3 regions of the Hahella aquimaris genome follow, and region 1 is predicted to be linked to each of the others. Evidence: riboswitches for the same ligand, from Rfam matches in the RefSeq annotation. Region 1 holds a riboswitch; each other region holds the start of a gene.
What was found. A riboswitch is a leader RNA that binds a small molecule or an ion and turns the genes downstream of it on or off. The one in region 1 is predicted to bind cobalamin.
Positions count from the first base shown of each region.

Region 2: it holds a riboswitch for cobalamin, as region 1 does, so the genes downstream of both, O5O45_RS28205 (CbtB domain-containing protein) here and O5O45_RS26770 (ABC transporter substrate-binding protein) in region 1, are expected to answer to the same signal.
Region 3: it holds a riboswitch for cobalamin, as region 1 does, so the genes downstream of both, O5O45_RS25895 (ribonucleoside-diphosphate reductase subunit alpha) here and O5O45_RS26770 (ABC transporter substrate-binding protein) in region 1, are expected to answer to the same signal.

Region 1 covers NZ_CP132203.1:6,042,153-6,049,982, reverse strand. Annotated here, with positions in the region: gene O5O45_RS26790 (LacI family DNA-binding transcriptional regulator) at 1-162, opposite strand, end outside; gene O5O45_RS26785 (energy transducer TonB) at 338-1,096, opposite strand; gene O5O45_RS26780 (ABC transporter ATP-binding protein) at 1,099-1,881, opposite strand; gene O5O45_RS26775 (FecCD family ABC transporter permease) at 1,878-2,849, opposite strand; gene O5O45_RS26770 (ABC transporter substrate-binding protein) at 2,839-3,720, opposite strand; cobalamin riboswitch at 3,799-4,073, opposite strand; gene O5O45_RS26765 (hypothetical protein) at 4,180-4,785, shown strand; gene O5O45_RS26760 (aminotransferase-like domain-containing protein) at 4,792-6,225, opposite strand; one part of gene O5O45_RS26755 (IS3 family transposase) at 7,096-7,360, shown strand; one part of gene O5O45_RS26755 (IS3 family transposase) at 7,360-7,830, shown strand, end outside.
Region 2 covers NZ_CP132203.1:6,347,618-6,355,447, forward strand. Annotated here, with positions in the region: gene O5O45_RS28185 (cobyrinate a,c-diamide synthase) at 1-958, opposite strand, end outside; gene cobO (cob(I)yrinic acid a,c-diamide adenosyltransferase) at 992-1,591, opposite strand; gene O5O45_RS28195 (ATP-binding protein) at 1,611-3,347, opposite strand; gene O5O45_RS28200 (CbtA family protein) at 3,352-4,149, opposite strand; gene O5O45_RS28205 (CbtB domain-containing protein) at 4,271-4,447, opposite strand; cobalamin riboswitch at 4,473-4,684, opposite strand; gene cbiB (adenosylcobinamide-phosphate synthase CbiB) at 4,788-5,732, shown strand; gene cobD (threonine-phosphate decarboxylase CobD) at 5,733-6,821, shown strand; gene bluB (5,6-dimethylbenzimidazole synthase) at 6,830-7,480, shown strand; gene O5O45_RS28225 (M12 family metallopeptidase) at 7,632-7,830, shown strand, end outside.
Region 3 covers NZ_CP132203.1:5,862,328-5,870,157, reverse strand. Annotated here, with positions in the region: gene O5O45_RS25905 (hypothetical protein) at 237-548, opposite strand; gene O5O45_RS25900 (ribonucleotide-diphosphate reductase subunit beta) at 883-2,103, opposite strand; gene O5O45_RS25895 (ribonucleoside-diphosphate reductase subunit alpha) at 2,132-4,993, opposite strand; cobalamin riboswitch at 5,119-5,341, opposite strand; gene O5O45_RS25890 (hypothetical protein) at 5,419-5,718, opposite strand; gene O5O45_RS25885 (pilin) at 5,964-6,935, shown strand; gene O5O45_RS25880 (type II secretion system F family protein) at 6,939-7,830, shown strand, end outside.

The sequences.
Region 1 (7,830 bases):
CAGCCCCTGTGCGAATGAATTGGGACGATACCCCAGATCCTTCATGGCTTTGAATACCCGTTTACGGGTGCTTTCCTTAACGGGAGCCGTGTTGTTAATCACACGGGAGACAGTGGATATCGAGACCTTCGCGCGGTCGGAGACTTCTTTTATTGTAATCATTCGGAGGACGGGCACCTTGCTTAAGGGGAAACGCTTTCAGAGCCGGCCATCATGGGAGAAGCGGGCAATGCATGTCAACTAGGCGATAGCCTAACAAGCTCCCTTGCAGCCCGCGCATGCAGGCATAGCCACAACGGGAGTCTGCAGGAAGTTATGCGACAGTATGGGAAATTTGTCAATTCAGACGAAACACCACCGGCACCACGATGGTCTCCCGGCCGCTTCCATCCACCGCCGCCAGACGCCAGCCGGAGAGGGTTTTCAGCGCTTGTTTGTCGAGCACGGTATAGCCGCTGGACCGCTTAATGGAGACTTTCACGGGATTGCCCAAGGCATCCACCAACAGCTCCACCATGACAGTGCCCTGCCAGCCGCGCCGGGTAGCGATGCCAGGATACTCCGGCTTGGGCGTATTGGCTTCGCCCAACTGATATCTGGGCTCCGGCGGCGCACTGACCGCCACAGGCGCCGACGCTGGGGCCGCCTGAGCGGACTTGTTCACAGCAGGCGCGACCTGCGGCTTCACCATCGTGGTTTGGGGAACAGGTTGCGAAACAGGTTTGTGCGCCACCTGCGCTGGCTTGGGCGTATTCTCTTTTACGACAGGCTTGCTTGCCGGCGCCGGTTTTGGCTTGGGAGCGGGGGTCGCAACCTGCCTGGGCGCCACTTTGGGCTTCACTGGAACGGGTTCTGGAGTGTCGGCGGGTTGAGGTTGTGGCGCAGGTTGCATTTGAGTATGTACTGCTGCGGGAGTCGTGGAAACCGCCCTTGGCGCCGCCGGAGCCTGAATAGCCACGGTCATCGTGGTCGATGTGAGTCGATTTCTAGTGGATTGAGGCGAATTGAAAGACAGCATCAACACCAAATGCGCCACCAAAGAGGCCACCAAGGCCATCCATAATAATGGCGGATATTTAGCGTTGACGACGTCCATGCTCAGGTCAGACTCCAGGGCAGCAGATAGGGCTGCTCCTCATGTCGCCCCCGCACCACTGAGACGCCGAACGCCTGCTGGATGCGCTCATCGCTCAAGACCACGTTAGTGTCGCCCGCCACCACGGTTCCGTCCGGCAGCGCCAGCATCGCCTGCCCGCAAAAGCGCAGCGCCAGGGTCAGGTCATGCAACACTACCACGCCGATTCGCCCTAGCCGGGCCCAATCCTGCAAATGGCTCATCACCTGAATCTGGTGCTGCGGGTCCAAGCCCGCCACCGGCTCGTCCGCCATCAATACGGGAGCGTCTACCGCCAGCGCCCGCGCCAGCATCACCCTGGCCCGCTCGCCGCCGGACAAACGGGTGACAGTGCGCTGCGCCAAGTGCGTCACGTCCGCTTGCCGCATGGCGTTCTGAATCAGGGCCTGATCCTGCGCGCTTAATCTGCTGCGATGGGTCTGCGCTGGAAACCGCCCTAGACCGACCAGGGTTTCCACACTCAGAGGCCAGTGACAGTCGGTGTCCTGATCCAGATAAGAGATATGCTGCGCCCGCTGTTTTGGCGCCATCTCACACAGGTCCAGACCTTGCAGTCGCATCGCGCCGGATAACTTGGGGATCAGACCGACGATGGTTTTCAACAGGGTGGACTTGCCAGCGCCGTTACTGCCCAGTATCGCCGTGAGTTGTCCGGATGGCAGACGGAAGCTGACATCGGATAAAACCGGGGCGCCGGGATAACCCACTTGCAATCCGCTGAGTTCCAGACTCAACGCCTCGCTCATACTAGCGCCTCCGCCTTGCGCAGGTGGCGCAGCAGCCAGAGGAAGAACGGCCCGCCCAACAATGCCGTAATGACGCCAACGCGCAGCTCCGGCCCCGGTGGCAGACAGCGTACGGAGATATCGGTCAGCAACATCAGGCTGGCGCCCGCCAGGGCGCTGGGAACCAGCAATCGCCCAGGCCGCCACTCGGTAAACGGCCGCAGCATGTGAGGCACCACCAGCCCCACGAAACCAATCACGCCGCTCACCGCCACGCTGGCCCCGACCGCCAGCGCCACGCCCAGGCCCGCCACCCATTGCACTTTCTGCAGACGCACGCCCATGGAGCGAGCGGTATTCTCCCCCAGCGACAGGACATCCAGGGAACGCGACACGCTGAACAGCAACGCAATGCCCAACAGTGCGGGCGGGGCCGCCAGATAAAAGTGCTGCAGGGTGCGATGTTCAAATGACCCCATCAGCCAGAACAGAATGTCCTGCACCGCGAAAGGATTCGGCGCCATATTCAAGGCCAGCGCCGTCAGCGCCGAGCTGAAGGAGTTAATCGCTGCGCCGGCGAGGATGATCATCACAATGCCCGCTTCCGACCCGACGATCGCCACCAGCGCCAGCAATCCCAACATGGCGCCGATAATGCCCGCCACAGGCGTAAACAGGCCACTGGCGGAAAAACCAAAGTAGATGGCGCACACCGAACTCAGCGCCGCCGTGGAGGAAACCCCCAGTACGCCAGCGTCCGCCAACGGGTTGCGTAACAATCCCTGCAACACAGCGCCGGACAACGCCAATACAGTTCCACATAGCAGCGCCAGCAGTGTCCGCGGCAAACGGATTTCCCATAAAATCAATTGAGTTTCCAGATCCCACCCCGGCCAGCTCACCCCGGTCACCCGACCGGTGCACAAAGACAGACCTATCAAAAAGACCAGCGCCACGCTCAGAATCAGCAGCAAACGGTTATAAGTCATTCGCAGTCTCCGCCCCAGGCGCTTTGCGCTCTTGCGCCAAGATATGCTCCGCCACCTTCTGGGCCGCCAGGGTCATGGCGGGGGTTCCGCAGGAGAGCCAGTCGGCGGGGATATACAGCGGTTTAAAACGGGCAGGACGGCGCTGCAGCAACGGATGCTCCACCCAGGTGGTGGCCAGCGCCTCGCTGTCATAGCTGTTGCTTATCATCAACAGCAAATCCGGTCGCCAGCGCACCAAGGTCTCCAGATCCACTTGTCCCCAGCCTTGCACGCCTTGCTCGCTCGCCACGTTAATCACGCCGATAGCGTCCAGAAAGGCATCCTGGAAATTACCCTCGCCAGCGATCCAGCCATTGGCGTTCAGGATCAGCGCCCTGACTTGCTTGTCCGCTATCCGCCCATGAATCTCGGCGAAATATTTCCGCAACCCGCTGACGATCGCCGCCGCTTGTTCGGGTTTGCGCACTGCTTCGCCCACTAGCTTCCAGCTTGCCTCCAGATCATCAAGGGATTGCGGCAACGGGATCTCCACCCAACGCATATTGAACTTCCGCACCAACGGCTTGAGCGAGGATGCGCCATACTGGCCCGCCATCACGATATCCGGCCGGAGTTTCAGCACCTGCTCGATAAAACCAAAGTTGGCGGGAATGTCACGCAAGGTCGGTGCAATTTCCAGCTCAGAGGGCTGATGGCTGAGCCAGGTGACCGACACCAGATTTTCCGGGGCGAGATACCCCATCATTTGGTCAACGCACTGATTGACCGACATGACCGTGGGCTCAGCCGCGCGCGCATCGCCCGCTTTGACGGAAAGTGTGAAAGTAAGCGCTGATAGCAATCCCAGGGCCCGAAAAGCCTTAACCAACATGCAGATGCCGCCTTGAATCGATGCGAGGTGCGAATCCGGCGTAAATTCCCCGTTTACGGTCGGATAAAACAGGCTCCGAATGGGAGTCGAACAATGGCAGGTCTCCTGGCTTGCGTTTCACAGTCCTGCCCCGCCTTCCCGAACTGGAGACAGTCTCCACTCAGTGGCCTTTGATAACGTCGCGATAAGGAGGGGCGGCGTTATCCGGGACGAACTCTTCGCTCACAGTTGCGGGGACAGCTCCGGCTGATCGGACGCGCATAAAGTGGCGCCCACCGGATTCCCATTTAATCCTGCTCTTATCGAAAGTGATCGAGTTTTGAGCAACTGGAACCATTGCGGCCCACATTATCATGAATTGGTCATTTTAAGTCCAGAAAGCCAAAGAGGGGCTCTGGACCTGTCTGCAAGATTGTGTCAGTTTTACGCTCCCGTAATTACCGACAAGAATAAGACTGTATGACCGACGCGCCCTTGTCCCGCCATGGACTCATTCTGAAACGTCTGCTGTTCCTCGTGTTTATGTATGCAGGATTGGCCTATGGCTTGAGCCTGTTGGAATACACCGTCTTCAATCTGACCGGTTGGTCCCCGGTGAGCATCGAACGCAGTGTCGAATTGCACAGCCGGGAAGAGGTGAAAAAGGAGTTCGACCTTTGCGGCGGCCCGTTATTCGCCGCCAACGCCGTAGTCAGTGACCAGGAAGGCAATCGCCTGCTCGCCCGTTGCGGACGCTTCTGGCCTTTCTATCGCTACACCATTGAAGCCACCGCCCACCCATTGCTGCCGGGCTCTTTTATCCTGTATCCGGACGAAGCGACCGAGGCTGCAAAGGCGCGAGAGAATTTCATCATCAATATGCAGGTGGTCAACGGCGGCTTCGCCTTGGTGGCTTTGTTTGTGATTGGCTTGAGTTGTTTCGCCGGCTATCGCTTTCTTATCAAGAAGGACGAAGAAGCCGGCTACAAGACTGCTTTTCACGGCTTTATCAGCAGCTTTCTGATGCTAGCCTGTTATAGCGGCGTCATGTTCTTCATTGACCCCACTTTCAGCTTCGGCTGGTAATCCCGCTTAGCCTGCGCGCAGCCAAACGCCCAACTGGCGGATCGCTTCTTCCGCCTCCGCCGTCCAGGGCGCCGCGCAATTAAGCCGCAGGCAGTGTCTGTACTTGTCGCCACTGCCGCTGAACAGGGTTCCTGGCGCGATGCTCACGCCGGCGGCCAACGCTTTGCGATACAGCGCGACCGTATCGCAGTCCTCCTCCAGCTCCACCCACAGCACAAAACCACCCGTCGGTTGCGACACCCGCACGCCAGCGGGAAAATACCGCAACACCGCCGTCGTCATGCGTTCCACATGCACTGAGAACTCATGCCGCATACGTCGCAGATGGCGATCGAAATCCGCCTGCGCCAGATAATGCGCCACCGCCATCTGCGGCAAGCTCGGGCAGGCCAACGTGCTGGCGAACTTCAGGTAGCCGACCCGCGTCCGCCAGCGCCCCGGCGCCATCCACCCCACCCGCAAACCTGGGGCGATTGATTTGGAAAACGACGAACAGTAAAGCACGCCCCCGGCGCGATCATAGCTTTTCGCTGCTCGCGGCCGTAGGCCGGAAAAGCCTAACTCGCCGTAGATATCGTTCTCGATCAAGGGCGCGCTGCGGGCTTCCAACAAGCGCACCAGTTGCTCCTTGCGCTCATCCGGCATCAAACACCCCAGGGGATTGCTGAAGTTGGGCATGGCCACGCAGGCCTTGACCGGCCATTGCTCCAAGGCCAGTTGCAGCGCCTCCAGGCTGAGTCCGCTTTTCGGGTCAACGGGAATTTCCAGCGCCTTTAGTCCCAAGGCATCAATGACCTGCAGCAATCCAAAGTAAGTGGGCGATTCCACCGCCACCACATCTCCCGGCTGCGTCACCGCCCTCAGCGCCAGAGTCAGCGCCTCATGACATCCGTTGGTGATGAGAATGTCGTCCGGCTCCAGATCGCACCATGCATCTTTCATCCGCTGCACAATAGCCTCGCGCAGACGCAACGCGCCGGGGGGAAAGCTATAGGCTTCAATCGCTTCGCCAGGCTCGCGCAAGGCAGCCCGGAATGCTTTTTCCATGGCCGCGACGGGGAGAAACTGCGTCGCCGGCGCCGCCATGGCGAAGTTCATGCCCCGGGGCGACTGGGTCGCCTGCACCAGGCTCATGATGGTCTGCTGCGTGTCCACCAGGGTCGGCGCGCCTTCGAATCCTGTCACCTTGGGCAACGCCGCTCCCAGTTCAGCGACTCCATCCTGATTGCGGCGACGCACGTAATAGCCGGATCGCGGCCGCGCCTCCACCCAGCCCTGCCGCTCCAACAGACGTTGCGCCGCCATGATAGTGGACACGCTGACGCTGAAGTGCGCCACCAAATCCCGGGTGCCTGGTATGCGCTCTCCCACCGTGTACATGCCCTGACGGATGCGTCCCGCCACGGCCTCAGCCACTTCTTCATATCGCTTTTTGCTCATGCCGGTCGCGCCTCTTTCATGGACAAGTACAGTTTTTCATCGATTTACCAGTACAGACGCTGTTTCTGCAATACACCCTCTACGTCGTATTATTTAGTGTAGGTTTGTGCAGGGTGGCGCGGGTTCCTGCTGGTTCTCGCGTACTTGGCGGAGCGTCTCGACCTATGTTATTTGGCCCTAATTCCCTCTCTCCTGGGCTATTCTCTCTCCTCCTACGTTTTGTTGTTAAGTTGGTGTACCAGTCTTTTAAAAATACTTTCCCTTTTTAAACAGCAAGTTACGATGCGTGCAAATCGAGCGGTTTGATAGCTGATTCGCTGGAGAAAATGTACAAGATAGAGGAGATTAATTTTGAAGCTTACATTGCTATTACTCTTCGATTTAGCTATCTCTCTGTTATAAAATTGCTCATGAAGCATCCAGACAAGTAGGTATTATTGATGGATGCTCCAATCAGCAGCTTTCTGCTTAATACCAACACATGGATGGAGGTGTTTATGTCAAAAGGTAAAGGCTCTTCACAAGGTGGGGGTAAAGGCCGCCCATCAACTGGTTTCCCGGGTGGGAACTGGCCTAGCACTACAGGTAATCCCTCTGGCAAAGGACGTGGCAATGGGCCATCTAAGGGTAAGTAGTTAAACTCACACGATTGCTGCCACCGCCTGAGAGCAAGCGATCTCAGGCGGTAGTTTCGGCCAGTATTCGAGAATACGGTTAAGGCCAGTGAATTAAAAAAGAGGCTTATTGCAAGCCTCAATGTCAGTGATTCCTTCACCACCATCAGTTCCAGTTTAAGCGATAAGTGTAGTGGTCTAATAGTCCTGGACACGTTAATAAGAGACAATACCCGTCAACGATTAAGGTGTCAGCATGAGTCAGAAAAGGTCGTATAGGCAGTATACAAAAGAGTTTAAAGAAGAGGCCGTTTCCCTGGTGCGCGATCAAGGTTATTCCGTCCCAGAAGCGGCTAAATCCCTCGGCATTAGCGCCAATGTGCTCTACAAGTGGAAGGAAAAAATTGAAGCTCAGCTTGAAAACCAGGTTCTGGCTGAAGACGAGCGCGCCGAGTTAAAACGGCTTCGCAAAGAAAACAAAGAGCTGCGCATGGAAAAGGAAATCCTAAAAAAGGCTTCGGCCTTCTTCGCGAAAGAAATGAAATAAAGTTCGCCTTCATTCAAGCAGAGTCGAGTCGCTTCCCAGTGAAAGTGCTTTGCCGGGCTCTGCGTGCAAGTCGATCAGCCTACTATGCCTGGCGTCGGCGCCGCGCGCCGGTGATCCGGTTTGATGAACTTCATCTGCATCGGCGAATGAAGCGACTGTTTAACGCTTCTCGAAGCAGTCTGGGCAGTCGAGAGATGATGAAGAAGCTACGCGAAGAAGGCTTTCAGATAGGGCGTTATCGGGTTCGCAAGCTCATGAAGTGGTTGGGTCTTCAGGTCACTCAACGCGTTGCTTACAAGGCCACGACAAGGCGCAAGCATCATCATGCGGTTGCAGATAACTTGTTGAATCAGAATTTTAATCCTACTGCGCCCAATCAGGTTTGGGCTGGCGATGTGACCTATCTAAAAACAGGAGAAGGCTGGATGTATCTGGCCATTGTCA
Region 2 (7,830 bases), 310 kb from region 1:
ATTCAGCGAGTATTGGGCGGTCGTCCATATAAAAACGTTTCAACGCCGCTTTCATGGCCTGATTGGCCGACAGGCGCTCGGCGTGCAGCTCTGGATAGCCGCCGGGCAGCCACAGCGCATCCGCAGGCGGCGGCTCGCTGTCCTCCAGGGGAGAGAAGAATAGAATTTCCGCGCCCATTTCCTGTAACAGACGCAGGTTGGCGGCGTAGATAAAGCTGAACGCCGCATCCCGGGCGACGGCGATGCGCATCCCAGTGAGCATTGGTCTGACGGTGGGCAGCAGCGCGGGCTTGAACATCGCGGCGGCGGGCATATTGGCCAGCGGCGTATGGGCGATGGCGGCGGCGGCCTGATCCAGGCGCTGCTCCAGTCCCTGTTGCTCATAAGGCTGCACCAGACCCAGATGCCGCTCCGGCAGGGCGATGGCGTCATCGCGAAATATCCCGGCCAGCAAAGGAACCTGTGAGGGCAGGCTCTCGGCGATCAGTGACAGGTGCCGCTCGCTGCTGAGGGCGTTGGCGATGATCCCCACGCACTGAAAATCGCGTCGGTAATTGGCGAGTCCATAGGCCACCGCAGCGGTGGTCTGCGCCATGCCTTTGGCGTTGATCACGACGGCGACGGGAAGGTTGAAGCGGGCCGCGAGGTCGGCGCTGCTGGGGTCGCCGTCCAGTAAACCCATAGCGCCTTCAATCAGGATCAGGTCGGCTTCGCGGGCGGCGCGGTAGAGCTGGTCGCGACAATACTCCTCACCCGCCATCCACAAATCCAGGGGCTCCACCGGCGCGCCGGACGCAATCTGCAAAATCTGCGGATCGAGGTAATCCGGGCCGGTCTTGAAGACGCGCACCTTGCGTCCCTGATTGCGATGATAGCGCGCCAGGGCGGCGGTGACGGTGGTTTTGCCCTGGCCGGAAGCCATGGCGGAAATAAACAGAGCGGGACAACGGGCCTGCATCAGTGCGCTTTCTCCATCAATCTTCACTCATCATCAATATTCGATTCCCGCTTGCGCTTTCACGCCCAAACGGAAGGCGTGCTTTTCATCCTGCACCTGACTGATGGTGTCGGCGATGTCCTGCAGCTCCGTCGCCATGGTGCGCCCGGTAATCATCACATTTTGATGCTGGGGACGGTTTTGCAGCGCCTTGACCATGGGCTCCACCGGCAGATAACCGTACTTGACCATGTAGCTCAACTCGTCGAACAACAGAAAATCATAGCTGCCGTCGGTCAGTAGTTGCTCCGCCAAGGCCCAGGCCTGTCGGGCGGCGGAGATGTCCTGCTCGCGATCCTGGGTTTCCCAGGTAAAGCCATGGCCCATGACATGAAAGTCCACCCGGGGATGGTCTTTGAAAAACAGGTATTCGCCGGTGGCGTTGCGGCCCTTGATGAATTGAATCACCGCGCAGCGATGGCCATGGCCGAGGGAGCGCGCCATGGTGCCGAAGGCGGAACTGCTTTTGCCTTTGCCATTGCCCTTGAGCAGGATCAGCACGCCGCGCTTTTCTTGGGCTTGCGCGATGCGCTCGTCAATGATGCGCTTCTTGTTGGCCATGCGACGGCGGTGTTTTTCGTTTTCGTCCAGCATCAGTCGTATCTCCGAGGCGTTAGTGTTCCAGGGCGGCGCGCACCGCGGCCAGCGGGGCGTAGGCGGCTCCGAGGCGTTGCGCCAGTTGTCGGCAGCGATTGAGTCTGACGGCGGTCTGCTCGGTATCCACCACCCACAGGGGCGAGTCCCAGGTCAGATCGTCCAGCGGATCGCGGCTGCGCCCGTCAGTCAGCAGCAACGTACGGCAGGTCAGATGCGGGTTGGCGCGGGTCTGGCGCGCCAGCAGTTGGCGCGCATGCAGCAGCGCCTGTCGCAGCGGCGTACCGCCGCCAGCGGGAAGATCATTGAGCAGGGCGGCGATATCTTTGGGCGCGCGCCGACAGGGGATGACCCACTCCGTGCGCTGCGCGCCAAACGCCAGAACGGCCAGCTTCTCCCGCGCTAGATAGGCCTGCCGGGCCAGTCCCAGAATCACCCCTTTCGCCTGCGCCAGCGCCCGCTGACTAAGAGTGGAGGCGGAGGTGTCCAGCAAGACGCAGTTCAGGGTGTCGCGATTCTGGCGACGGGGTTGATAGCGTATTTCGCGCAATCCGTCGTCCCGATTGTCGGGATGGATGAGCGTGGCGAACCAGTCCGGCTGTGAGGATAGCGCCTGCCGGCTACGTTGTGCGCGCCCGAGGGCCGTGCCTTGTCGTTGTTCCGCGCCGCCGCGCTGTACGTCGCGTCGGGACGGCGGAGTACGTAGCGTTGGGATCTCGGGCAGTTGTGGCGTTACCGGCTTATCCGCCGCCATCAGTTGCGGCGGCATGGCGCCCCAGTCGCCGGAGATTCCAGAGGACGAGGAGGGTGACGAACCCCCGGAGCCGCTGGCGTCTCCGCCGCTTCCCTGTGAGGGCGGTGAACCTGTGGGCGGTGACGTATCCTGGTGATTGGCGCGATGACTAAGCGCGAACGAGCGCGTCGCCGCCACGTCTTCCGCGTTGACCTCATCGCGTCCACTCAAGGCGGCGTGGGCGATGGCGGCGCGGCGCCAGCAAATGTCCGCACGCACGCCTTCTACGCCGGCGGCGAGGCATTGGCTGGCGATGTCCCGTTGTATATCCGTCGGGCAGAGAACTTGCGGCAGGCGCTCGCGGGCGGCGGTGATGCCGGCTTTCAGTTTTTGTTGCGCATCGCGCCATTGCGCCTGAAACGCGTCGCGATCTTGTTCGAAGTCCAGACGTCGCTCCACGATGGCCATGCGCTGCTCAACGTCATAGGTTTCATCGAGGGTGACGGCGAGACCGAAACGGTCCTGTAGCTGCGGACGCAGTTCACCTTCATCCGGGTTCATGGTGCCGATCAGAATAAATTGCGCCGGATGGCTATGGCTGAGGCCGTCCCGCTCGACAAAGTTCACGCCTGAGGCCGCCGTATCGAGCAGGGCGTCCACCAAGGGGTCAGGCAGCAAATTGACTTCATCAATGTAAAGTACGCCGCCGTGAGCTTTGGCCAGCAGGCCGGGATTAAACTGCACGCGTCGCTCGCCCATGGCCTGTTGCAGATCAATGCTGCCGATCAGGCGTTCTTCAGACGCGCCCAGGGGAAGGGTGACGAACTTGTCCGCCGCCTCCGGTAGCAGATCCGCCAGTCCCCGCGCCAGCGTCGATTTGGCGGAGCCGCGGGGGCCGCTGATCAATACGCCGCCCAGATGGGGATTGATGGCGGCGAGCAGCAATGCGGTTTTTAGCGGCTGCTGACCGACCACCGCGGCGAAAGGGTAGGCGGCGAGGGCAGGCTGGGCGGCGACGTCCATTGACTCAGCGCGCCTGCAGCGCGGCGTCCTGGTTGCTCCAGCGGCGCAGGAACCAGGCGCAGGCCAACCCGACGATCACCCAGAACAGCGCGTTGGTCAGGGTGGCGGCGGTGATGAATTGATGGTGCAGCATCTGTAACGCCTGCAGCGCCTGTGGATTGGTGGCGGCGAATTCCGGCGCATTGGTGTGCGGCGCGCCCACCAGATGCGGAATGACCAGCAGAGGCAACCCGCCCAGCTTTTTCCATCCCGGCGCGAACGCCAGTAAAGCGAAACCGATAGCGGTGACCAATGCGGTCGCGACCCACCATAGCTGGCGATTTTCCAGCGCGGCGGCCTGCATGCCGGGAATCTCCGGCGGTAGTCCAATGGCGGGAGCGACAAAGAACACGCCATAGCCCGCCAGTCCCCATAATAATCCCGCGCCCCAGCCTGCGCCGCTCTTGCCACTGAGTCTGGCGGCATACATACAGGCCAGCATCAGCGCGCTGAAGCCGATACCGGCGAGCACGTTGGCAAGCAGGGTGTACAGTGTGCGCTCCAGGCCGTCTTCCGGGCCCCAGGCGTCTTCGCCATGGTGGTGGCCGCCGGCTTCGGCGCCGCCGTGCTCATGTTCATGATGGGCGTCCGCCGCAGCGTGCTGGTGATTTTCCACTACGACAGGTTCAGGCTCCTCGCCGCCTTCGTAGGTTTCCGCCTCCAGAATAATGCTGGTGACCTGGGAATGCTGTACGGCGCTCAGCAGCCCGCCGGCCAACAGGCCAACCAGCAGCGACGCCAGGATAATACGCTGAAACAACATGTCTCTTCCTCATGTAATGCGGTGTGACGTCGCTATGCGCGCAAGCGCCGTACGCAGGGTGCGGCGTCAAGACGGACAGGCGAACGTTTGGCCCTGGCGGGGCCTCAGAATTCAGTAACTGTTAGTGACAGGGGAAAGCAAACGCGTGCCGGGTGTCGTGAGCGGCGTTGTGAGCCGCATCCATGGACAGAAAGCCCACTGCGAACAGAATCAGTCCGCCGAAGCACATGGCGCCGATAAGTTGTAGCGCTGCGTTATTGGAAGCCAGCAATGGAAGAGAGAGATTTTTAGTTTGCATGATCTGCGCACCTACCCGTACGAACTGCAGTGGATTAAGCAAGGCCGGTCTCCGGGCTTACGAAAGGTCGAAGCGTTTTCGACACAACATTTGCGCCTTCCCATGTCAAAACTGACGACACAGTGGCGTTAGCAAATTACTTTCGATTACCGTTGCGGGGGCAGCACTGGATTAGCGTAATGCGCACCAGATTTCCCGATTATCTCGCGGTCGAGCACCTTGGTCAGCGGGATATGCTATTGGCTGAACGCAGGGGAAGTCAACAAGTTAGCGGGTTGCAATGCGCGCGGACCATGGTGAGAATAGGCCGCCTCATCACGAGCCTGGCGCATACTGACCAATGGATACATTGCTGATTCTTGTCCTCGCCCTGACTTTCGACGCCCTGTTGGGAGAACCGCGCCGGCTGCATCCTTTGGTTGGTTTCGGGCGTTACGCCGGCTGGGTGGAAGGAGCGATTCGCATCGCCGACTTCTCTTCATCAGCAACCCGCGCGCTTGGCGCGGCGGCGGTGACGGCGGCGATTCTACCCTGGACTGCGCTCGCCTGGCTGGCTAGCGAGTGGAGCGAATCCTCCGCCTGGGGACACATTATCTTTTCCGCCTTCGTGCTCTATCTCACCATCGGCTGGCGCAGTTTGCTGGAGCATGTGCGTCAGGTCGCTGCGCCATTGCGCAGGCATGACGCGGAGGCGGCGCGGCGCAGTCTGTCCATGATCGTCAGTCGCGACACGGCGGAACTGGGAGAGGAGGAGATCGCCTCCGCCGCCACGGAATCCGCCCTGGAGAACGGCAACGACGCTATCTTCGCCGCCATCTTCTGGTTCCTGCTCGCCGGGGTTCCCGGCGTAGTGATGTATCGCCTCAGCAATACGCTGGATGCGATGTGGGGCTATAAAAACACGCGTTATGTGCATTTCGGCTGGGCGGCGGCGCGTCTGGACGATGTCCTCAATTGGGTCCCCGCCCGTCTGACGGCGTTCAGTTACGCCTGTTGCGGCGCGTTGGACAGCGCTCTGCGGTGCTGGCGCGCCCAGGGCGGACACTGGAAAAGTCCCAATGCGGGACCCGTAATGGCGGCGGGCGCGGGCGCGCTGCGGGTACGACTCGGTGGCGCGGCGACGTATCACGGCAATCTGCAGCACCGGCCTATACTGGGCTGTGGCGACGCCGCCTCGGCGCAATCCATCGAGCGCGCCTGCACGCTCATCAACCGCACTTTGATTTTGTGGACGGCGACGGTGGCCTTGGGAGCGGGCGCGCTGTGGTTGTGGGGGGCGGTTTGAATGAACGGGAGTGACTTTGATAACGGGGCCGGCCATGCGGGCCTTCAGGCGGAAGAGCCGGCTCCCGTCCATGGCGGCGATCTGGAAAAGTACAGTCAACGCTACGGTATTGCCCCTGATGACTGGCTGGATCTGTCCACTGGCGTCAGCCCCTTTCCCTATCCGCTGACAAGCATTCCGGCAGAGGTGTTTCGACGTCTGCCTTATCCCGACCCAGCGCTGCAACAGGCCGCCAGCGCCTATTACGGGACCGATTCCCTGCTGGCGATTCCCGGCACGCAATGGGCGATTCAACACCTGCCCGCTTGTTGCGCGCCCGGTGTGGCGGCGCTGCCGGACGTCGGCTATCGCGAACATGAGCATCACTGGCGTCGTCAAGGCTTCAGAATCATTCATTACCCTGCGGGAGATCTGGCGGGCGCGACGGCGCGTCTGGCGCAGACAGAAAACTTGCGCGTCCTGGTGGCGATTAATCCGAATAACCCCGCCGCCCGTAGGACGCCATTGGCGGCGCTGCGTGAGTCGGCGCTGCGTCTGCAATCTACGGGCGCATTGATGGTGGTGGATGAAGCCTTCGCCGACGCGGAGACAGATTCCAGTCTGCTGGGCGAGACCCTGCCGGAGAACGTTGTGGTGTTGCGCTCATTCGGCAAGTTTTTCGGATGGCCGGGAGTGCGCCTGGGGTTTGCGGCGGCCGCGCCTCACTGGCTGGCTGCATTGCAGGGTCGGCTTGGTCCCTGGACGGTGAACAGCGCCGCGCAATATGTGGCGACCCGGGCGTTGCGCGACGAGGTCTGGATTGCGGCCATGCGTGAGAAGTTGTCCCGGGTGAGCCGCGACCTGCAGGCGCTTATTCTGGCGCAGCCGGTATTCAAGGGCGCGCTGGAGTGCCGGCGCACGCCGTTGTTTGTGTCCGTGTTGACGTCGACAGCGCAGGCCGAGCAGATTTTCGAACGTTGCGCGCAGCAAGGCGTGTTGATTCGCCTTTGGCGGGTGAATGCGGAGCTGGCGTACTTACGGTTTGGACTTTTTGATTTGGAGGACGCCGGTCTCGTACGGAGACTGACCGCCGCCCTCGCTGACAGATAAGGCGATTCATGACGGACAGCGGCTATTCACCTGAAGAGAAACAGGCGGTGTATCGTGCGATATATGAGCGACGCGATATGCGTCACTTCCTGCCGGACCCGGTGGACGAGGCAATCTTGCAGCGCATTCTGCAAGCCGCCCACCACGCCCCCAGCGTGGGCTTCATGCAGCCCTGGCGCTTTATTCGCATCACCGAACCCAGCCTGCGCCGGGACATCGCCGCCACGGTGGAGAAAGAGCGATTATTGACGGCGGAAGCCCTGGGTGAACGCGGCCAGGAGTTTATGCGTCTGAAAGTGGAAGGGGTGCGTGAGTGTCCGGTATTACTGGTGGTGATGCTCACGGACCGGCGTGAAAAATATATTTTTGGCCGTCGCACCATGCCGGATATGGATCTGGCGTCCGCCAGCTGCGCGATCCAGAACCTCTGGCTGGCGGCCCGTTGCGAAGGCGTCGGCATGGGCTGGGTGTCGCTGTTTGATCCTGTCGAATTAGCCGCGTTGCTGCAATGCCCGGAAGGTAGCGAGCCCATCGCCATTCTGTGTCTGGGACATGTGGATAAATTTTATGACGCGCCAATGCTGCAACAGGAAAACTGGAGCCAGCGCAAGGAGTTGCAGGAGCTGGTCTGGTTCAACCAGTGGGGCGGCGCGGGCTGACAGAATTACAATAAATAACAATTTCTCATGACTGGAAGGCGTCTCCAACGTCGCTCCCTGGATCGCACTGAAATTGGATTGGCGTTGTCTCCGCAACATTGAGTTGAGACGAGCTAAACTCTGAGATCCGTAACTAAAAAGGAGTGGGATCATGGGATTGGGATGTATAAGAAACGGCGGAACCGCGATGGTTTACCGTATGAGTTGGGACGGCAAGTTCTCTGAGAGTCAAACCAATGTCGGCGGCCCCTGGCCGAACGGCGTGGTGAAGGTGTTTGTGCCCGAGGGGCTGGACAGGGAATATGTACAGACTGTACGTACGACATTCCGCCGCTGGGAGCACTGCGTTC
Region 3 (7,830 bases), 180 kb from region 1:
AGCTACTCGCATATCCAGCAAGCAAAACAGGACTCTATTAAGGCCAAAGCAGGTATGAGAGTGAACTGAATAACGCGAGTTTAAGTAGGCTAGGATAGGTTTTCGTAGGTAAAGGCTGAATCAGTAGCTATACAGCTAACAGAAATCAGCCAGAACTATAGTAAAAGCAGATTATGGCATTCTATTCAAAGACACAAAAGCAACCTCAAGAAGGCTTTACCCTTGCACCCTTATGTTCAGCCGCCGTTATTTAGATCTTTACACTGGGAAGCTGCGTCTGAAAATTGATTCCCTTCGTAAATTTTCTTACGAATACATTGCCAATATTCCACCGTTTGGCCATTTTCGGTGCAAGCTGAGGCTATATCAGGCACTTTCCCTCGGGCAATTTGCTGTTTTTGCTCCTTTTGTGCTTCTTGCTCCTTGGCGTAATAAAGTCTCATCACATCTTCACACTCTTTTCTTGCTTGTTCCTGCTCGGCAGCATGAACAACACCCAAAGAAGATAAAACTAAAATAAACGAAGCCAGCGTCAATCTAGTCTTCATATGCGCCTCTTATATCAAACTGAAATATTGTAAATGCTATCTATGACCATACATGATTGGAAGAGCGTGCAAGAAACAGCTTTCAGAAGTCAAATGAATAAATTTACGAACTTGAATTAAAGCTCCACAGGCTTACTCAATAGTATGAAATATAGCGAAGAAAAAATCTGAACACACATGCGTGCAAATTTTTATGGGGACCACAGCGTCACTGTTTTGAAGAGAGCCTTCAGTCAATCGGGTATAAGCCGTTTATAGAAATATCGACCTCGTCATAATGACGAGGCCGCCAGCCGTTCAAACAGATATTTCTGCTGCCAATTTTTTACCAAGCTCACCACTGCAACGACGCCCCGGTCTGATACTCCGTCACGCGGGTTTCAAAGAAGTTTTTCTCTTTGCGCATGCTGGCCTGTTCGTCCAGCCAGGGCAGTGCGTTGCCGGCGCCGGGGAAGGGCTCGTCCAGCTTCAGCTGCTTGGCGCGGCGATTGGCGATGAAGCGGAATTGTTCGATGTGGTCTTCCGCGGTATAGCCCAGGATGGGTTCTTTCAGCAGGAAGTGGGCGTAGCCGGTTTCCGCTGCTTCCGCTTCTTCCCACAGTGTTTTGATGGCTTTGGGATCGAGGGTGACGCCTTCTTCCTTGATGATCTGTTTCACCACGCGGATACCGAAAGCGCAATGCATGACTTCGTCACGCATGATGTATTGCAGCTGCTCGCCGGTGCCTTTCATCAATCCGCGACGCTGCAAGGCGAAGATAGGACTGAAGCCGTTATAAAACCAGCAGCCTTCAAAAATACCGGCGAAGAAGATATACGCCATCACGAAGGTTTCCAGGTCGTCCCGATTACGCAGATTGATATCCGGGCGCAGCAGCGCGCTGATACGCTCGTTGCCCATCTTGATCTTGCGATAAATCGCCGGCGTGACGCGGTAACGGTTATAGATCTCGCTCTGGTCCAGACCGATAGTTTCGATGCAGTGCTGATAGGTCCAGGTATGCAGGGATTCTTCGTACACCTGCCGCGCCTGATAGATCTGCAATTCCGGCGCGCTCATTTTCTCCATCACCGCCAGACCGATATTGCGCATGGCCAGGATGTCGGACGTGGTCAGATAAGCGAGTACGTTCTCATACACATGCTTTTCTTCCAGCGTCAGCTTGTGATGATAATCGTACACGTCCTGGGACATGTTAATGTCCAGAGGCGTCCAGTGATTCTTGTTGGCGTTGAGGAAAAACTCCCACGCCCAGGGATACTTGAACGGCGCCAGCTGGTTGATGTCGGTCATGCCGTTCACCACCCGCTTGTCGTCGGGATTGACCGGGTCCAGCTTTTGTAAAACCTGTTCGTCCATCGCCTCCTTCGCGAGGGCGGCGGGCTCCGGTTCGCTGTCAGGGGCTCCCCCGGCGGCGGGGGCCGCAGCGGGAGAGGTGGAAACGGGTGACTGTGGAGAAACAGCAGAGGATGTGGACACAGCAGGAATCGCCACCGCCAGAGGATCGTCCCAGTCCGACAAGGTCGCAGTCTGCTTCATCAGTTCGGTATTCATGGTCATAGCTCCTGGTTGTTATCGTCGCTTACTGACAGGCTTCGCAGTCCGGATCGAGAATCGAGCAGAACTTCGGTTGCGGCTCCTGACTCTCAGTGTCGTCAACATCAGGTTTGACGCTATCGCTCTGGGAAACGCCGGAAGAGATTTTCTCCATCTGCGTAGCGCCCAGGGAACGCAGGTAATAGGTGGTTTTCAGACCACGGGACCAAGCCAGTTTGTACAGGTTGTCCAGTTTTTTACCGGACGGCTCCGCCATGTACAGGTTCAGACTTTGGCCCTGATCTATCCATTTCTGGCGACGGGAAGCCGCCTCCACCAACCAGCGGGGGTCTATTTCAAACGCGGTCAGGAACAGCTGCTTCACATCTTCAGGAATGCGGTCGATCTGCGCGACAGAGCCATCGAAATACTTGAGGTCGTTGACCATGACGGAATCCCACAGTTCCCGCGCCTTCAACTCCTGCACCAACCAGGGGTTGATCACGGTGAACTCGCCGGACAGGTTGGATTTGACGAACAGGTTCTGATACGTCGGTTCGATGGACTGGGAAACGCCGACAATATTGGAAATCGTCGCTGTAGGCGCGATCGCCATGACATTGGAGTTACGCATGCCCTGCTTTTTCACCAGTTCACGCACCGGCGCCCAGTCCAGGCTGTGGCCGCGATCCAGCGTGCAAAACTCCGCGCCGCGTTCCTGCTCCAGACGATCCAGAGAATCGATAGGCAGAACGCCCTGATCCCACAAGGAGCCTTCATAGGTTTCGTAGCGGCCGCGTTCTTTCGCCAGATTGGAGGAAGCAGTGATCGCGAAATAACTGATCAGCTCCATGGATTGATCGGCGAAGCGCACCGCTTCGACGCTGCTGTATGGCAGGCCAAGCTTGTACAGCGCATCCTGGAAGCCCATCAGGCCCATACCCACGGGACGATGACGCAGGTTGGCGTTGCGCGCCTGGGGAACCGCGTAGTAGTTGATGTCGATGACGTTATCCAGCATGCGCACCGCCGTATACACGGTGTTGCGCAGACGGTCGTGGTCGATTTCGCCATTGCGAATGTGGTTGACCAGGTTGACCGAGCCCAGGTTACACACCGCGATTTCGTCCTGACTGGTGTTCAGCGTGATCTCCGTACACAGGTTGGAGGAGTGCACCACGCCAACATGTTGCTGCGGCGAACGCAGGTTGCAGGGATCTTTGAAAGTCACCCAGGGGTGGCCGGTTTCGAACAACATGGAGAGCATCTTGCGCCACAGGTTCTGCGCAGGCACTTTCTTGAACAGGGTGATTTCACCGGATTCCACCAGGGATTCGTAGTGGGTATAGCGCACTTCAAAAGCCGAGCCGTACAAATCGTGCAGATCAGGCGCGTCGCTGGGTGAGAACAGGGTCCACTCCTTATCCTCGAACACCCGCTTCATGAACAGGTCTGGAATCCAGTTGGCGGAGTTCATGTCATGGGTGCGGCGGCGTTCATCGCCGGTGTTTTTGCGCAGTTCCAGGAACTCTTCGATATCCAGGTGCCAGGACTCCAGATAAGCGCATACCGCGCCTTTACGTTTGCCCCCCTGATTCACCGCCACCGCCGTGTCGTTGACCACCTTCAGGAACGGCACCACGCCCTGGGATTTACCATTAGTGCCTTTGATATGGGAGCCCAGAGAACGCACCGGCGTCCAGTCATTACCCAGACCGCCCGCCCATTTGGACAGCAGCGCATTGTCCTTGATCGCGCCGTAGATGCCTTCAAGATCGTCCGGCACTGTGGTGAGGTAGCAGGACGACAACTGCGGACGATTGGTCCCCGCGTTGAACAGCGTCGGCGTAGAGCACATGTAATCGAAGGAGGACAACAGGTTGTAGAACTCAATCGCACGCGCATTGGGATCGTCTTCCTGCACCGACAATCCCATGGCGACGCGCATGAAAAACGCCTGCGGCAATTCCAGGCGAGTCTCGCGCCAGTGAATGAAGTAGCGATCGTAAAGAGTCTGTAGCCCCAGGTAGGTGAATTGGCGATCACGCTCAGGCTTAAGCGCAGCGCCCAGTCGTTCCAGATCGAACTGCAGCAGATTTGGCGACAGCAGTTCATGTTCCACGCAGCGTTCGATAATGGCGCGGAACGCGGTCGGATACAGTTCCGCCATTTCACTTTCCGTGGCGGACGCGGCGATATTGAGATAGCTCAGCGATTCTTCGCGCAGGCCGTCCAACAGCAGACGGGCGCACACATAGGAGTAGTTGGGCTCTTCTTCGATCAGCGGACGCGCCGCCATGACCAACGCGGCGTTGACGTCTTTATGTTTGACGCCGTTGTACAGGTTTTTCAATGCGCCCTGTAGTACTTTGTCCCCACTGACGCCATCCAGATCGGCGCAGGCGTCACTGATCACCGTACGCAGACGCCCCATGTTCAGCGGCGCTTCCGTCCCGTCGGCGAACTTCACATTGATATCGGGATGGGTCTCCCCCGCCTGCTCGCTTGGCGCAGGCGCACGCTGACGGGCATGCTCTTCACGATACAGCACATAGGCGCGCGCCACTTTATGGAAGCCGCCGCGCATCAGGCCCAATTCCACCAGATCCTGAATTTCTTCGATATGCACCGAGCCGCCTTCCGGGCTGCGGCGACGCAGGCGAGCCACGATGTCCTTAACCAGTTTTTCTACGGAGTCCCGTACACGGGGCGAGCCGGATGCGGACTGTCCTTCCACCGCCAAAAACGCCTTGGTCACCGCCATGGCGATTTTGCGGTCGTCGAAGGGCGCCGCCTGACCGGTGCGTTTGATCACCTGCAGCAAGGCGTTATTAGTACGTGACTCGGATGAAACAGATGGGGAGCTGGAGGCGCGCGCCTCGCTGGGGGACGAAAAACTGCCGGTCATGGGATTGTCCTCTATCGCGTGTTCTGGCCGAACCTCCGCGAACCGGGACATAAAGCGACGCACAGACAGGACGAAAATCGCCTCGCATAGAGCGGCGCTTTATCATTACCCTGAGTCGCGAAGGCATGAATAACTTCAGCATGGCAGGTCTTCGGACTCGGGGGCGTTTACACGTTTTTGCGAACCTACGGCGACCGCTTCCCATCCTCTTTCAGGACAGTGCGTGGGCGTTTCCGCCCGCGTCGCTTTCGTTCCCCCACACCGCTGCGCGTCAGTACCGGACTCTCACCGGATTCCCTCTTAGCACAACCTGTGAACAGGCGTGAACCATAGCTGAAGCACAATATATGGTTTTGAATATTAAAAGTAAATACTAGATATAGATGAAAGGAGATGCTACGCGGCCATAGCCGCATTAGAGAAAATCAGGCCAAAACGACGGCGAATAAGAACTTTTTCAGTAGCGCCTGGACGCCTAATCCTATGAGCGTAAGAATAAAGATCTCTGAATAGGCATCCGCTTTGGTGATTAACTTCAACGCCACCAAATAAAACCCAAGTGCGAGAAGAAAACCAGGAAGCCCATAGACAAAGTGTACAATCAAAACCGCCGCAAGAACGATCAAGAACGCCTCAATAAACCCAAGCGAAACTTTTAGCAGTTTAGCTGCGGCGAAGAGACACGCACTCTCGATCAAGACGCCAATGATTAGATTCAAATCCATGAGAATTTCCAAAAGGCGGCCATTCTAAACAGTAAACCGGCGCAGTCAATACCGCTAAACCACACTGATATCCCTAACGGCGACATTCACATACCCACAGTTTTCATGGCGACCTAACAGGCGAAGTTTGCCCAACCTCATTGTCATCCCAAAAAATAAGCGGGTAATTACCTGAATCAAAAGTAGTTCAGGATGCAAATCAGCTAAACTGCTAATAATTTTCTTCTTCGCATTAAGGACTGGCTTTGCCTGAACGCCGACGCTTTTTCAAAGAAAAACTGACGCCCTATTTTGCGCCGCCCATGTGGCTGCACTGTCTTTTGTATGTGTTAACGCTGGGCGCATACGAACTGTTCTGGCATTACATGAACTGGCGCAAGTATCGGCTTATATCGGGCGACCCTGTCTGGCCGCCGCTGCGTGGACTGTTCTTTTACTTTTTTATTCCCTCTCTGGTTGGTAATCTCGCGCGCAGTTCCTCCCTGGCGGGCCGTTCTGATCCTTTGCTCGGCCCGTGGACCAGCGCGCTTTATATTGCGGCGGTGATAACGGCCTCAACGCTTGCGGAAGCATTGCATCCTCTCTTTATTCTGTCCGCCTTTCCTTTTCTGACCTATTTGAACTGGCGGGCAAGGTGGGTCAATCAGCAGTTCATAACCGCTCCAACTCAGTCGGGAGCCGACGTCTCTGCGCTCAACGCAGGCCCGCCGCCGAAATTTGATGGCGACCTCCTCGTTTTAAGACCGTCTTATCAGGCTGTCGGAAGCTTTCGCTGGCTGGAGATCCTTACCTGTATCGCCGTGATTTGCATCGCTTTGACTTTCGCATTGGACGCCGGGCGCCACGCGACGATTAAAGCCCGCCTGACCGAGGCCTTAGGTTTATTGGGGGGTGTCAGAGTGGACATGGCGGAAAAATACGCCTTTTCCGGCGTCTGGCCAGAGAGAGAAGAACTGCATGCGCTGAGTAACGTCGAGGCGGTCTACTTTCAGTCAACTGAGCTTGATTCGAGCGGAGCCTTGCACTTTACCCTTTTCCCCATCAACGCCGGGGAACCCAAGGTCATCAGCTTTCGACCGGTCGTCAGCAATCCCGATGGCGCATTGCGCACCCTGGGTTGGACATGCGCGTCAGCGCACTCGGGTCCGCGTAAAGTTTACGGCGACGACAAAAGCTCGCTGCCTCCGGAGCAACTCCCATATATCTGTAGAGGTTAAACCGTGATCCTTATTTCTTCGCCAAACTCAAATCTGAGCCAATTGTTGCGACATTTGAACCATCAGGTTCAGCAGGGACTTTCTCTGGAGCAGGCGCTGGCCAGACTGGAGCCTCTCCTGCCGGCTCACGCGCAGCCTCAGGTTGAGCAACTGAAAAAAGTATTGCAGGGTGACGTCAGCTTACATACCACGCCTTATCAGGACAGTCCCTTCTACGACATCAGTCGGCTCGCCGCCATTGTGCGCGCCAAAGGCGGCTCGCTACCCGGCTTCCTGGAACGCTATATCTCCCACTCTCACACCATGGAAGTCTCCTGGCGGGGCGTCTGGGACGGATTGCAGAACCTGCTTGGCTACGTCTTCGTCCTGTTGATGATCGCCATCCTTGTTTTCAGCGTCCTGCTCATCAAGGTATTGCCAGGATTTCAGGCGTTCTACAGTGAAACAAACATGGAACTGCCAGCCTTCACATTGTTGCTGATATCCGGCATGGAAACTTTTCAGTCGGTATGGATCCTCGTCTTGATTGGCCTGATTCCGCTATTTTGGATGGGGTTCAAGACGGTCGGTTGTATTCGACGGTTGAGGCCCATGCCGAACTTCATGCAACGCCTCCCAGGCTTGTCCTCCATCGCCAAAGCCCATTTACGCTATATCTGGCTCGCCAACGCCTACCTGCTTAACCGCTCCGGTCTGGATGCGGAAACGTCCTTACGTGAAGCGCTGCAGCTCTGTTCCAACGCCAGCCTGGAAGACAAGCTCTCGCAACCGGAATACCTGGATCTGACGATCGCCCTAAAAACTGACGCGCTGGAGCAGGAGTTGGCGTATCAGTTCGAGCGACTCAACGTCGCTTACTCCGCGGCGCTGGCTTCCTTCAAAGCCAAATTCGTCG